DNA from 3 places in the Sediminicurvatus halobius genome. Region 1 is predicted to be linked to each of the others. Evidence: predicted binding sites of a transcription regulator. Region 1 holds the regulator's gene; each other region holds the start of a gene.
The links. The regulator FliA, encoded in region 1, starts transcription of late flagellar genes. The targets are predictions, from matches to a motif close to GCTAAAGTTNNNNNNNNNNCNGCCGATA.

Region 1 (3,270 bases):
GTCGACGGTCTTCTCCCCCGAGCGCAGGAGATTGAAGATGTCCTCGGTGACGTGGCAGATCTCCACCAGCCGGTCCAGCGCAAGGAAGCCGGCACCGCCCTTGATGGTGTGGAAGCCGCGGAAGACGGCGTTCAGCAGGTCCCGGTCCTCGGGCTGCTGCTCGAGGTCCACGAGCTGCTCGCCGAGGGACTCCAGAATCTCCCGGGACTCCACCAGGAAGTCCTGAACGATGTCGTCCTGCGGATCGATGTCCATGCCAGCCCCTCCGGAGGCGTGAATCGCAGTCAGAAGCCGAGGCTGGAGAGCAGGTCGTCGACCTCGTCCTGGCCGGAGACGACGTCGCCCTCCTGGCCCGGAATCGCGGGTCCGCGCCCGCGCCGGTCGGCCTCCTGGTCGTCCGCCTTATCGGCGGCGGCCGGGGTTTCTTCAGCGATGCGGTGGCCCGAGATGCGCACGAGCTCCACGAGCCCGTCCTCCACCTCCTGCACCAGGCCGATCACCCGGCGGATGATCTGCCCGGTGATGTCCTGATAGTCCTGCGCCATGAGCGCGTCCGAGAGATGCGCCTGCAGCGTCGCCGCCTCGCCGCCGCAGCGCTGGAGATAGGCCTCGATGTCCCGGGAGAGCTCCCGGAACTCCGCCGCCGAGAGCTCGCGCTGGCGGAAGCGCTGCCAGCGCTCGGCGAGCTTCCCCGCCTCGCCGGCCAGCCCCTCGGCCAGCGGCAGGCCAGACTCGATGGCGGTGAGCGTGCGGTGGGCGGCCTGCTCGGTGAGCTCGATGACGTGGTTCAGCCGCTCGCGGGCGTCGGGGATGTCGTTGGCCGCGATGTCGCCGAGGCGGGTATCCACCTTGAACGACTTCAGCGCCTCGTGCAGCTCGCGGGTGAGCGTGCCGAGCTCGCGGAAGAGCTCGCGCTCGCGCAGCCGCGCCAACGCCTCCACCGTGACCCGGGCGGCGTCCTCCTCGCCGGCCTCGATCTGGCGCACCAGCTCGCGGGCATGCGCGAGGTACTCATCCATGCTGAGCGTCGTCTCCTCGGCCACGGCTCACCCCGCCGCCTGGATGCGCTCGAAGATCTTCTCGATCTTCTCGCGCAGGGTGACGGCGGTGAAGGGCTTGACCACATACCCGTTCACCCCGGCCTGGGCCGCGGCGACGATCTGCTCGCGCTTGGCCTCGGCGGTGACCATGAGCACCGGCAGGTCCTTGAGCTCGTCGTCGGCGCGCACGGCCTCCAGCAGCTCCATGCCGGTCATCCCCGGCATGTTCCAGTCGGTGATGAGCAGGTCGAAGCCGCCGCCCTTGAGCTTCGGCAGCGCGGTGTTGCCGTCGTCGGCCTCGGTGACGTTCTCGAAACCGAGATCCCTCAGCAGGTTGCGGATGATCCGGCGCATGGTGGAGAAGTCGTCCACCACGAGGATCTTCATGTTCTTGTCCAGTGCCACGCCTACCCCCTGATTCAGCTATCCATCCAATCGGCCAGATGCCCGCGCAGCTTTAGCATGATGCGGCCGTGGATCTGACTGATGCGTGATTCCGTGACGCCGAGCACCTCGCCGATCTCGCGGAGGTTGAGCTCGTCGTCGTAGTAGAGCTGCATGATCAGCTGCTCGCGCTCCGGCAGCTTGCGGATGGCGGCGGCGAGATCCGCCTGGAAACCCTCCTGGCCGAGCACCGTGTCCGGCTGCGGCATATCCCCCGCCGGCTCCCAGTGCTCGCCGCCCTCGCTGTCGTCCTGGTCGATGCTGAACACCTTGGCAGCGGCCGAGTCCTGCAGGATGCGGTGGTATTCCTCGAGGCCGATGCCGAGCGCCTCCGCAACCTCGCTGTCCTTCGCCTCGCGCCCGGTGCGGTGCTCGATCTCGCGGATGGCGTCGGCCGCCTCCCGGGCCTTGCGGTGGACCGAGCGCGGGGTCCAGTCCAGGCGACGGATCTCGTCCAGCATGGCGCCGCGGATGCGGATCCCGGCGTAGGTGGAGAAGCTCGCGCCCTGGCCGGAGTCGAACTGGCGGGCGGCCTCCAGCAGGCCGATCATGCCGGCCTGGATGAGGTCCTCCACCTGCACCGAGGCGGGCAGGCGGCTCGCGAGGTGATGGGCAATGCGCTTGACCAGCGGCGCGTGGCGGACGACCACGTCGTCGCCGCTGCCGGCGCGCATCTGCTCGTACATGGCATGGCCGTTCATCCGACCACCCCCTGTCGTTCGCTGCCGTACTGGATGACGCGCTCGACGAAGAACTCCAGGTGCCCCTGGGCCCCGCTCGGCACGGGCCACTGGTCCACCCGCCGGGCGAGGTCGGTGAGCGCCCGCCCGGACGGGCTGCCGGGGAAGGCCTGCACCACCGGGCGCTGGCGCTGCACTGCCTTGCGCAGGGCGTCGTCCTCGGGGATGGCGGCGAGGTAGTCGAGCGTAAGGTCGAGGAAGCGGGTGGTCACCCGCGAGAGCTTGGAGAACAGCTCCTCGCCCTCGCGCGGGCTGCGCACCCGGTTGGCCACCATGTGGAAGCGCTGCACGTCGTGGTCGCGGTTCAGGACCTTCACCAGGGCGTAGGCGTCGGTGATGGACGAGGGCTCGTCGCAGACCACCACCAGCACTTCGCGGGCCGCCCGGGCGAAGCTCATCACCGAGTCGGAGATGCCGGCGGCGGTGTCGACGATGAGGTAGTCGATGTCGTGGCTGAGCTCGCTGAAGCTCTGGATGAGCCCGGCGTGCTCGGCGTGGCTGAGCTCCGCCATGCGCTGGGTGCCCGAGGACGCCGGCACCACGTGCATTCCCTCCGGGCCCGACACCAGCACCTCTTCCAGGCTCGCCTCGCCGTCGATGACGTGGGAGAGGTTCTTCCGCGGGCTGAGCCCGAGCACCACGTCGACGTTGGCGAGGCCGAGGTCGGCGTCGAGCAGCATCACCCCCCGGCCCTGGCTCGCCAGCGCGGTGGCGAGGTTCACCGAGACGTTGGTCTTGCCCACGCCCCCCTTGCCGCTGGTGACGGCGATCACCTTGACCGGTCGCGGTTTCGACATTCTTCTGAGTCCTGCCGCCTGATCCGTTGCGCTCATTCGCCGGCGCCCCCCGTCGCGCCCAGCGCAATGGCCAGGCTCTCCTCGTCCTCCCGGGAATCCTGCTCGCGGACCAGCGCCTGGGCGTCGGCGAGCAGCCGGTCGCTGCGGGCGGGACGCAGGTCCTCGGGCACGCGCTGGCCGTGGGCGACATAGGCCACCGGCAGGCGCGCCCGCAGCACGGCGGTGATCGCCCCGCCGAGGCTCCCGGCC
Region 2 (3,270 bases), 690 kb from region 1:
CGCAGGTGCTCACTGCGCCGGGTCAGGATGAGGTGCAGCCCGCGCGAGCGCTCTACCAGCGGCACGAGCACCGCCGCCGGGCACAGCCCCTCCCCGGCCGTACCGGCGACCGGCTCGATCGGCTGGGCCAGGAACCGTTGGCGAAACCAGTGACTGTCGACGTGGGCGCTCATCGGCCTCCACATGCCGCGTGTTCGGCACAGTATATCGAGAGTCCACGATAAGGGTCGGCCCCCTGCGGCACTGAGACCTGCCCGTGGTTTTGCCGCCGGAATCGTTTCGCGCCCCAAAAGGGACCAGATGTCACCCTCGGCCGATGTGAGGCACTACGCAAGCGCCACCGTGTACGGCATAATTCCGGCCATGAGTCCATTCTCCCGAAAAGCGCTGCTGCTGCCGCCTCTGGCGGCAGGCCTCCTCGTCGCGACAGCGCCCGCCCTGGCGCAGGGGAACGGCTCCTGGAACTCCGCGGTGCGGCCCGGGATGGAGCTCACCACGCACCTCTCCGAGCAGCTCGACATCCGCTTCGGCATCAACCGCTTCAGCGATGGCACGGGACCGCTCGCCGATGCAGGTGACGACTTCGCCTCCCTCGAGGACGACTTCGCCGCCTCCGCCCTGCTCGACTGGGAGTTCGCGCCCGGTGGCCTGCGCGTCACCGGCGGTGCCCTGTACGGGGATCTCGGCTGGGGCCACGGCACCCTCGACGGCTGGAGCCGCAGCCAGGACGACCTCGACCGCGACGGCCTCGAGGACGTGCGCACCTATATCGGCCTCGGCTGGGACGCGGACTTCGGCAACCAGAATCGGCTCGGGCTGCAGCTCGATCTGGGAGTCGCCTTCGAGGGCGTCCCGGTGGAGGAAGGCAGCGACGGCGAGCTACTCCGGGCGCAGGAAGATGCCCGACTCGGCCAGCGCTTCGAGAGTTTCCGCTACGTGCCGATGTTCTCGGCCGGCGTGGAATACCGCTTCTAGTCACCGATCCGCGCGCGCAGCCGCGGATCGATAAGATCCGAGGCCTAGGGAAGCGCTGATCAATTCCCGCGGGCCTCTGCGCTCCAGAGCGACGGCCTGGCAAGGCGGCGTTCGCAGTGAATGGCCGTAGCCCTTTACAAGAACGCCAACGCAGTCCAGGCCGCCGCTCTGGAGCGCCCTTCGGGGCCGCAGGTCGCGCGCGCAGCCGGCGTTGCGCTGCTTGACTGTACCCCGGTACAGCGCTGCGCAGCGCGCCTTGTCTGCACACGCGACCTGCGGCCAGAGGCCCGCGGGAATTGATCAGCGCTTCCCTAGCCGTTCAGGCCGCTGCCGCGATCAGCTCGCGGACGTGACGGGCCAGCTCACTGGCGTCGAACTTCGCGATGAAGGCGTCGGCGCCAACCTTCTCGATCATGTTCTGATTGAACTGCCCCGAGAGCGAGGTGTGCAGCAGCACCCGCAGACGATTCAGGCGCTCGTCGCCGCGAATTGCCATGGTCAGCGTGTAGCCGTCCATGCGCGGCATCTCGATGTCGGAGATCACCACCGCCGTGCGACCCAGGCGCTCGTCGCTGGCATCCGCCCACTGGCCGAGCATCTCCAGAGCCTCCTGGCCATTGCGCGCCAGGGTCACCGTCCAGCCTTCCGGCTCCAGGGTCTGGCGCAGCTGGTTGCGCGCCACCAGAGAGTCGTCCACCACCAGCAGATGATCGTAGGGGCCCTCGGCGCGGCTGCGCGCATCCGCCGCCACGTCGGTCGCCGGCGGCGTGATCTCGGCGAGCACCTTCTCCACATCCAGGATCTGCACCAGCGCGTCGTCCACCTGGGTCACTGCGGTCAGATAGGCGCGGTTGGCCACCCGCTCCGGCGGCGGCAGCACGTCCTGCCAGTTGATGTTCACGATGCGGTCCACCGCCTCCACCAGGAAGCCCTGGGTAGTACGGTTGTACTCGGTGACGATCACCGACGCGGCGCGCTCCGGCGGCAGCGGCCGGCCGGTAGTGGCAAGGGAGAGGTCCACCATCGGGATGGTCTGGCCGCGGACGTGGGCAATGCCGCGCACAGCGCCATGGGCATGGGGCATGTGCGTGATGCGCGGCGCCGGAATCACCTCGCGCACCTTGAACACGTTGATCCCGAACCGCTGCCGCCCACCCATCATGAACAGCAGCATCTCGAAGCGATTCTGGCCCGCGAGATGCGTGCGCTGGTCAACCGTGCTCATGGTCGTCATGACTGCCCCGCCCTCCACTAGTTCTGCCCCTTCGGGGTTATCGGCGACCGGGGCGAGGCCTTGAGGCGGGCGGCGACGCACCGCCGCCGCCCGGAGCCGCCGTCAGTCCACTACCGGGCGGCGGTCACCCCAGGCTGCTGGCGCAGCCCGGCGAGGCTGATGCGGTACTCGTCGCGCGCCGGCTCGTAGCCGATCCGGTAGCGCGTCGGGTAGTACCCGGCCTCGGTGAAGGCCGCGGGCTGGGGCACCGGCAGGGTGACGTCGCCCCGCTCGCGCAGGAAGTCCAGGCTCACCATCGGCTCCAGGAAGACCTGACGGCCGCCGTAATAGCCATAGATGAACGCGTGCCGGAACGGCTCGCCGCGGAACTCCGGACCGGAGGGGTCAAGGCCGTGCAGCCCCATCCGCTCCACGGCGCCATCCGGAGGAATCACGAAGCCCGCCGGCACCAGCTCGGGCGCCGGCGCGGCGTGGGCATGGGCGCGGTGCGCCTCGGCAAACGTCAGCCCGTCACGCTCGGCCTCGTCGACCAGATAGAAGTGCACATCGAAGTGGGCCACCGAGTAGATGCCATCGGGCATGTGCCCCTGGGGCATCCAGTCCAGGCCCACATGCGTGTACCCCGTCTGCGGCCCCGAGTCGGGCATCGGCAGCACATACTCGTGGAGCCGCTGGTGATCGTGGCCGGTGGGCAGCCCCTCGAGGCTGTCCCCGCTCAACACCACCGATACGGACGTGGGCTGCCCCGCGGCGTCCGCCGCCACCACCACCCGCCCCGTACCGTTGCCGATCGCCACCGGCGCTCCGGCATGGATCGTCTGCGCCACGGCATCTCCGGCCGGTAGGCTCAAGAGCAGACTGCCGGCCAGAACGGCGGCCGCCACGCCACCGCGAAGGGAAAAGGATTCGGCCCCCATTACACGCTCCTTCGCTGCACGCATGCAGCAAGGCCTGCAACTCTGGACGACGCGCACGCGCGCAGGCGAGACGCGGGCGGGCCGACCGCGCCCGGCACGTTGAGAAGGCGAAAGGGGGTGGCCTGGGGAGCCGCCGAAACCGGC
Region 3 (3,270 bases), 360 kb from region 1:
CTGCAGGTCCCGAGACTCGTGGGCCGTGGCGGACATCTCCCGCAGCACCCGCAGCTGCAGTGCCGGGTCCGGCTGTCGCGTCGGTTCCGCCAGGCGCTCCGGTCGGGCCGCATCGGTGCGGGCGCCGACATCCACGCCCAGGGCCCGCCCGAGCTCGGGCAGCGCCGCCGTGGCCCGCTCGATCAGCGCGCCGGCCTCCACCGGCTCGAGGCGGGCCTCGCGCGCGACGCGGTTCGTGGCCGCCTCCAAGCGGCCGGCCTCGAGGTCCGCGACTACGGCATGGGCGTTGCGGGTGAGGCGGGCCCGGCCGTCCCGCGGCGCGCCGGGGCGGAGCGCTCCGGTGAGCAGGTCGCCGAGGCGCCAGTCCCGGGCGAGGGCGCGGGAGAGCTCCCGCAGCGCGAAGCCCAGGGTGTCGCGTTCGATATCCGCCGGGCTGCCGGCGCCCTCGGCCAGGGCGGTCTCCAGCCCGGCGGCGGTAGCGTCGTCGGCCAGGGACCAGAAAGCCAGCTCGCCGATGCGGTACAGCAGGGCGGCGATCAGCACCTCCTCCGGGGCCGGGTCGCCGGTGGCCTCTGCCAGCGCCCGGGCCTGCACCGCTGCGTGCAGCGAGCTGCGGAATACCCGGCGCACCCGGCTGTGCTGGTCACCGCGCACCAGGGTGTCGATCACCGTCAGCGAGAGCCCGATGGCCCGCACCGTGTCGAAGCCGAGCACGATCACCGCCCGGCTCACCGTGCTGATGCGCACCCCTGCGGGGTTGAAGTAGGCGCTGTTGGCGATGCGGATGACGTCCGAGGTAAGCGCCGCGTCGCGGAGGATCACCCGGGCGAGATCCGTAGCCGAGCTGCCGTGGTCCTGCGCGGTGTTGCACAGGGCCTGCACGGTGTCCCCGAGTACCGGCAGGTCCTCGCGCTGCAGCCGGCGCAGCCAGTCGTCGAGTCCGTCCGGTGCAAGGGGAGGGGCGTCGCTCACAGGCCGGCCTCGATCACCGCCCGGCGGTTGCGGGAGCGCTGGTAGCGGTCCCCGTTGTCGGCGACCGGCGCGGTCTCGCCCTCGCTGCGGATGCCGAGCCGCTCGGCCGCCACCCCTTCGGCGATCAGGCGGTTGCGCACCTCGATGGCGCGGGCGAGACCCAGTGCCCGGTTGTAGCCCCGGCTGCCGGTGCTGTCGGTGTGGCCGACAATGGTGATCTCCGAGAGATGGCCGGCATTGCGGAGCTGCCCGGCGAGCCGTCGGATGGCCTCGAAGTCGACCCGGTCCAGCCGGGCGGTGCCGTGGCCGAAGTAGATGGGTGTTGCCCCGCCGCCCAGGCCCCTGATGGTTGCCCCCAGGTCGGCCGGGTTGGGTGAATGGTCGCGCCGCTCGGGTGCGGCGCCGGCTGCCACGCCGGATGGCGCCGCTGTATTGCCGCCGCCGTCGTCGCCAGCGCGATCGCTCTCACTGCGGCTGTCGGGGGGATCGCCTCCGGTTGCCGCGCCCAGGCAGGCCAGGTGTCGGCGCAGCGCCGGCCGGAAGGCCACCGGCGAGACGACGGCGTCCAGCGGGCCCACCTGCCAGTCCGGGAAGCTCAGGCGCATCTCGTGCCCGGCCTCCAGACCCTCCAGCAGCAGGGCCGAGATCTGCCCGTCGAAGCGCAGGGCGTTGCGCTCGGGGCGCGCCTGCACGCGGGTGAGCCGCTCCCGTCGCCCGGACTGCCAGGCGGTGGCCTGGCGGTAGAGCTGTCCCTCGCGATCGGCCCCCGGGGGACGCCGGGTGACGAAGGTGGTGACCAGACGGTCGTCGCGATACTGGGTGAGGATCAGTGTGCCGAGCCGGGGTATTCGGTGAACGAGATGGCAGGCGTTACCGCCGGGCACGCTTTCCCAGCCGGCATCGGCGAGGCGCGCCCGGAAGCCGTCGGCGCCAGCGGCCGACGGCAGCAGGATCGCGGTCAGCCAGAGCGTAATCAGCATGCGTTGCATAACCGGGGAATCGGCGCCGTAGCCGCAGGCTTGAGGGGGACACCGGCATATCGCATCGTGCAATGAGCCCCGCTTTATGAATTCCGGTGCCTCGTTTAAGCTATTGGGCTTTTGCCAGTGGCGGTAGACTCCGGCCCTGGCGCTTCCGGCCATGGGGCCGGCCCCGGACAGCACAGCAGGAGCGAGACAGGCTATGACCGAGCGAGTTGAGGCAGGCGGGCTTCAGGTGGCGAAGCCGCTGCATGATCTGATCGAGCAGGCGCTGCCGGGAACGGGGGTCGATGCCGGCACGTTCTGGTCCGGGCTGGCGAGCATCGTCAGGGACCTCGGCCCCCGCAATCGGGAGCTCCTCGCCATTCGCGACGAGCTCCAGGCGCGCATCGATCAGTGGCACCGGGACAATCCCGGCCGCCACCACGACCCCTCCTACCGCAGCTTCCTCGAGGAGATCGGCTATCTGCGCCCCGAGGGCGAGGATTTCCAGGTCAGCACCCGCAACGTGGACCCCGAAATCGCGGATATCGGCGGGCCGCAGCTGGTGGTGCCGGTGAACAACGCGCGCTACGCACTGAATGCGGCCAACGCCCGCTGGGGCAGCCTCTACGATGCCCTCTACGGCACCGACGTCATCCCGGAGACGGGCGGCGCCGAGAAGGGCGCGAGCTTCAACCCGGTGCGCGCGCAGAAGGTGGTCGCCTGGGCGGCGGACTTCCTGGACCGCAGCTTCCCGCTCACTGGCGGCAGCCACGCCGACGCCACCGCCTACAGCATCGCCGCCGAGGGTGCCCGGGGCACGCTGCGGGTTGCGCTGGCCAACGGTCAGACCGTCGGCCTGCAGGACCCGACCCAGCTCGTCGGCTACCAGGGCGGCGAGACGCCTACCGCGGTGCTGCTGCGTCGACACGGGCTGCATGCGGAGATCCAGATCGATTCCGGGCACCCCATCGGTCGGGAGCATGCGGCGGGCGTCAAGGACGTGCTGCTGGAGTCCGCTGTCACCGCGATCCAGGACTGCGAGGATTCCGTCGCCGCGGTTGACGGCGAGGACAAGGCGCTCGTCTACGGCAACTGGCTCGGCCTGATGAAGGGGGATCTCAGCGAGACCTTCGAGAAGGGCGGCCAGCAGGTCACCCGCCGGCTCAACGCCGACCGCCAGTACACCACACCCGAGGGTGGCCAGCTGACGCTGCCCGGCCGCAGCCTGATGCTGATCCGCAACGTCGGCCACCTGATGACCACGCCGGCGGTGCTGGATGCGGACGGCAACGAGATCCCCGAGGGCATGCTGGATGCCCTGTGTACCGCGCTC

Region 2: a site for FliA is predicted at 2,248-2,275, ahead of LMH63_RS12355 (chemotaxis protein). Genes of this name have one in related genera too.
Region 3: a site for FliA is predicted at 1,970-1,997, ahead of LMH63_RS07515 (MotY family protein). Genes of this name have one in related genera too.

Annotation. Positions count from the first base shown of each region.
Region 1 covers NZ_CP086615.1:2,014,827-2,018,096, reverse strand. The annotation lists gene LMH63_RS09205 (chemotaxis protein CheA) at 1-255, opposite strand, end outside; gene LMH63_RS09200 (protein phosphatase CheZ) at 285-1,043, opposite strand; gene cheY (chemotaxis response regulator CheY) at 1,047-1,439, opposite strand; gene LMH63_RS09190 (RNA polymerase sigma factor FliA) at 1,460-2,185, opposite strand; gene LMH63_RS09185 (MinD/ParA family protein) at 2,182-3,021, opposite strand; gene flhF (flagellar biosynthesis GTPase FlhF) at 3,054-3,270, opposite strand, start outside.
Region 2 covers NZ_CP086615.1:2,703,851-2,707,120, forward strand. The annotation lists gene LMH63_RS12345 (CoA pyrophosphatase) at 1-173, opposite strand, end outside; gene LMH63_RS12350 (hypothetical protein) at 364-975, shown strand; gene LMH63_RS12355 (chemotaxis protein) at 1,295-2,209, opposite strand; gene LMH63_RS12360 (DUF5602 domain-containing protein) at 2,320-3,036, opposite strand.
Region 3 covers NZ_CP086615.1:1,653,290-1,656,559, forward strand. The annotation lists gene LMH63_RS07510 (HDOD domain-containing protein) at 1-972, opposite strand, end outside; gene LMH63_RS07515 (MotY family protein) at 969-1,952, opposite strand; gene LMH63_RS07520 (malate synthase G) at 2,155-3,270, shown strand, end outside.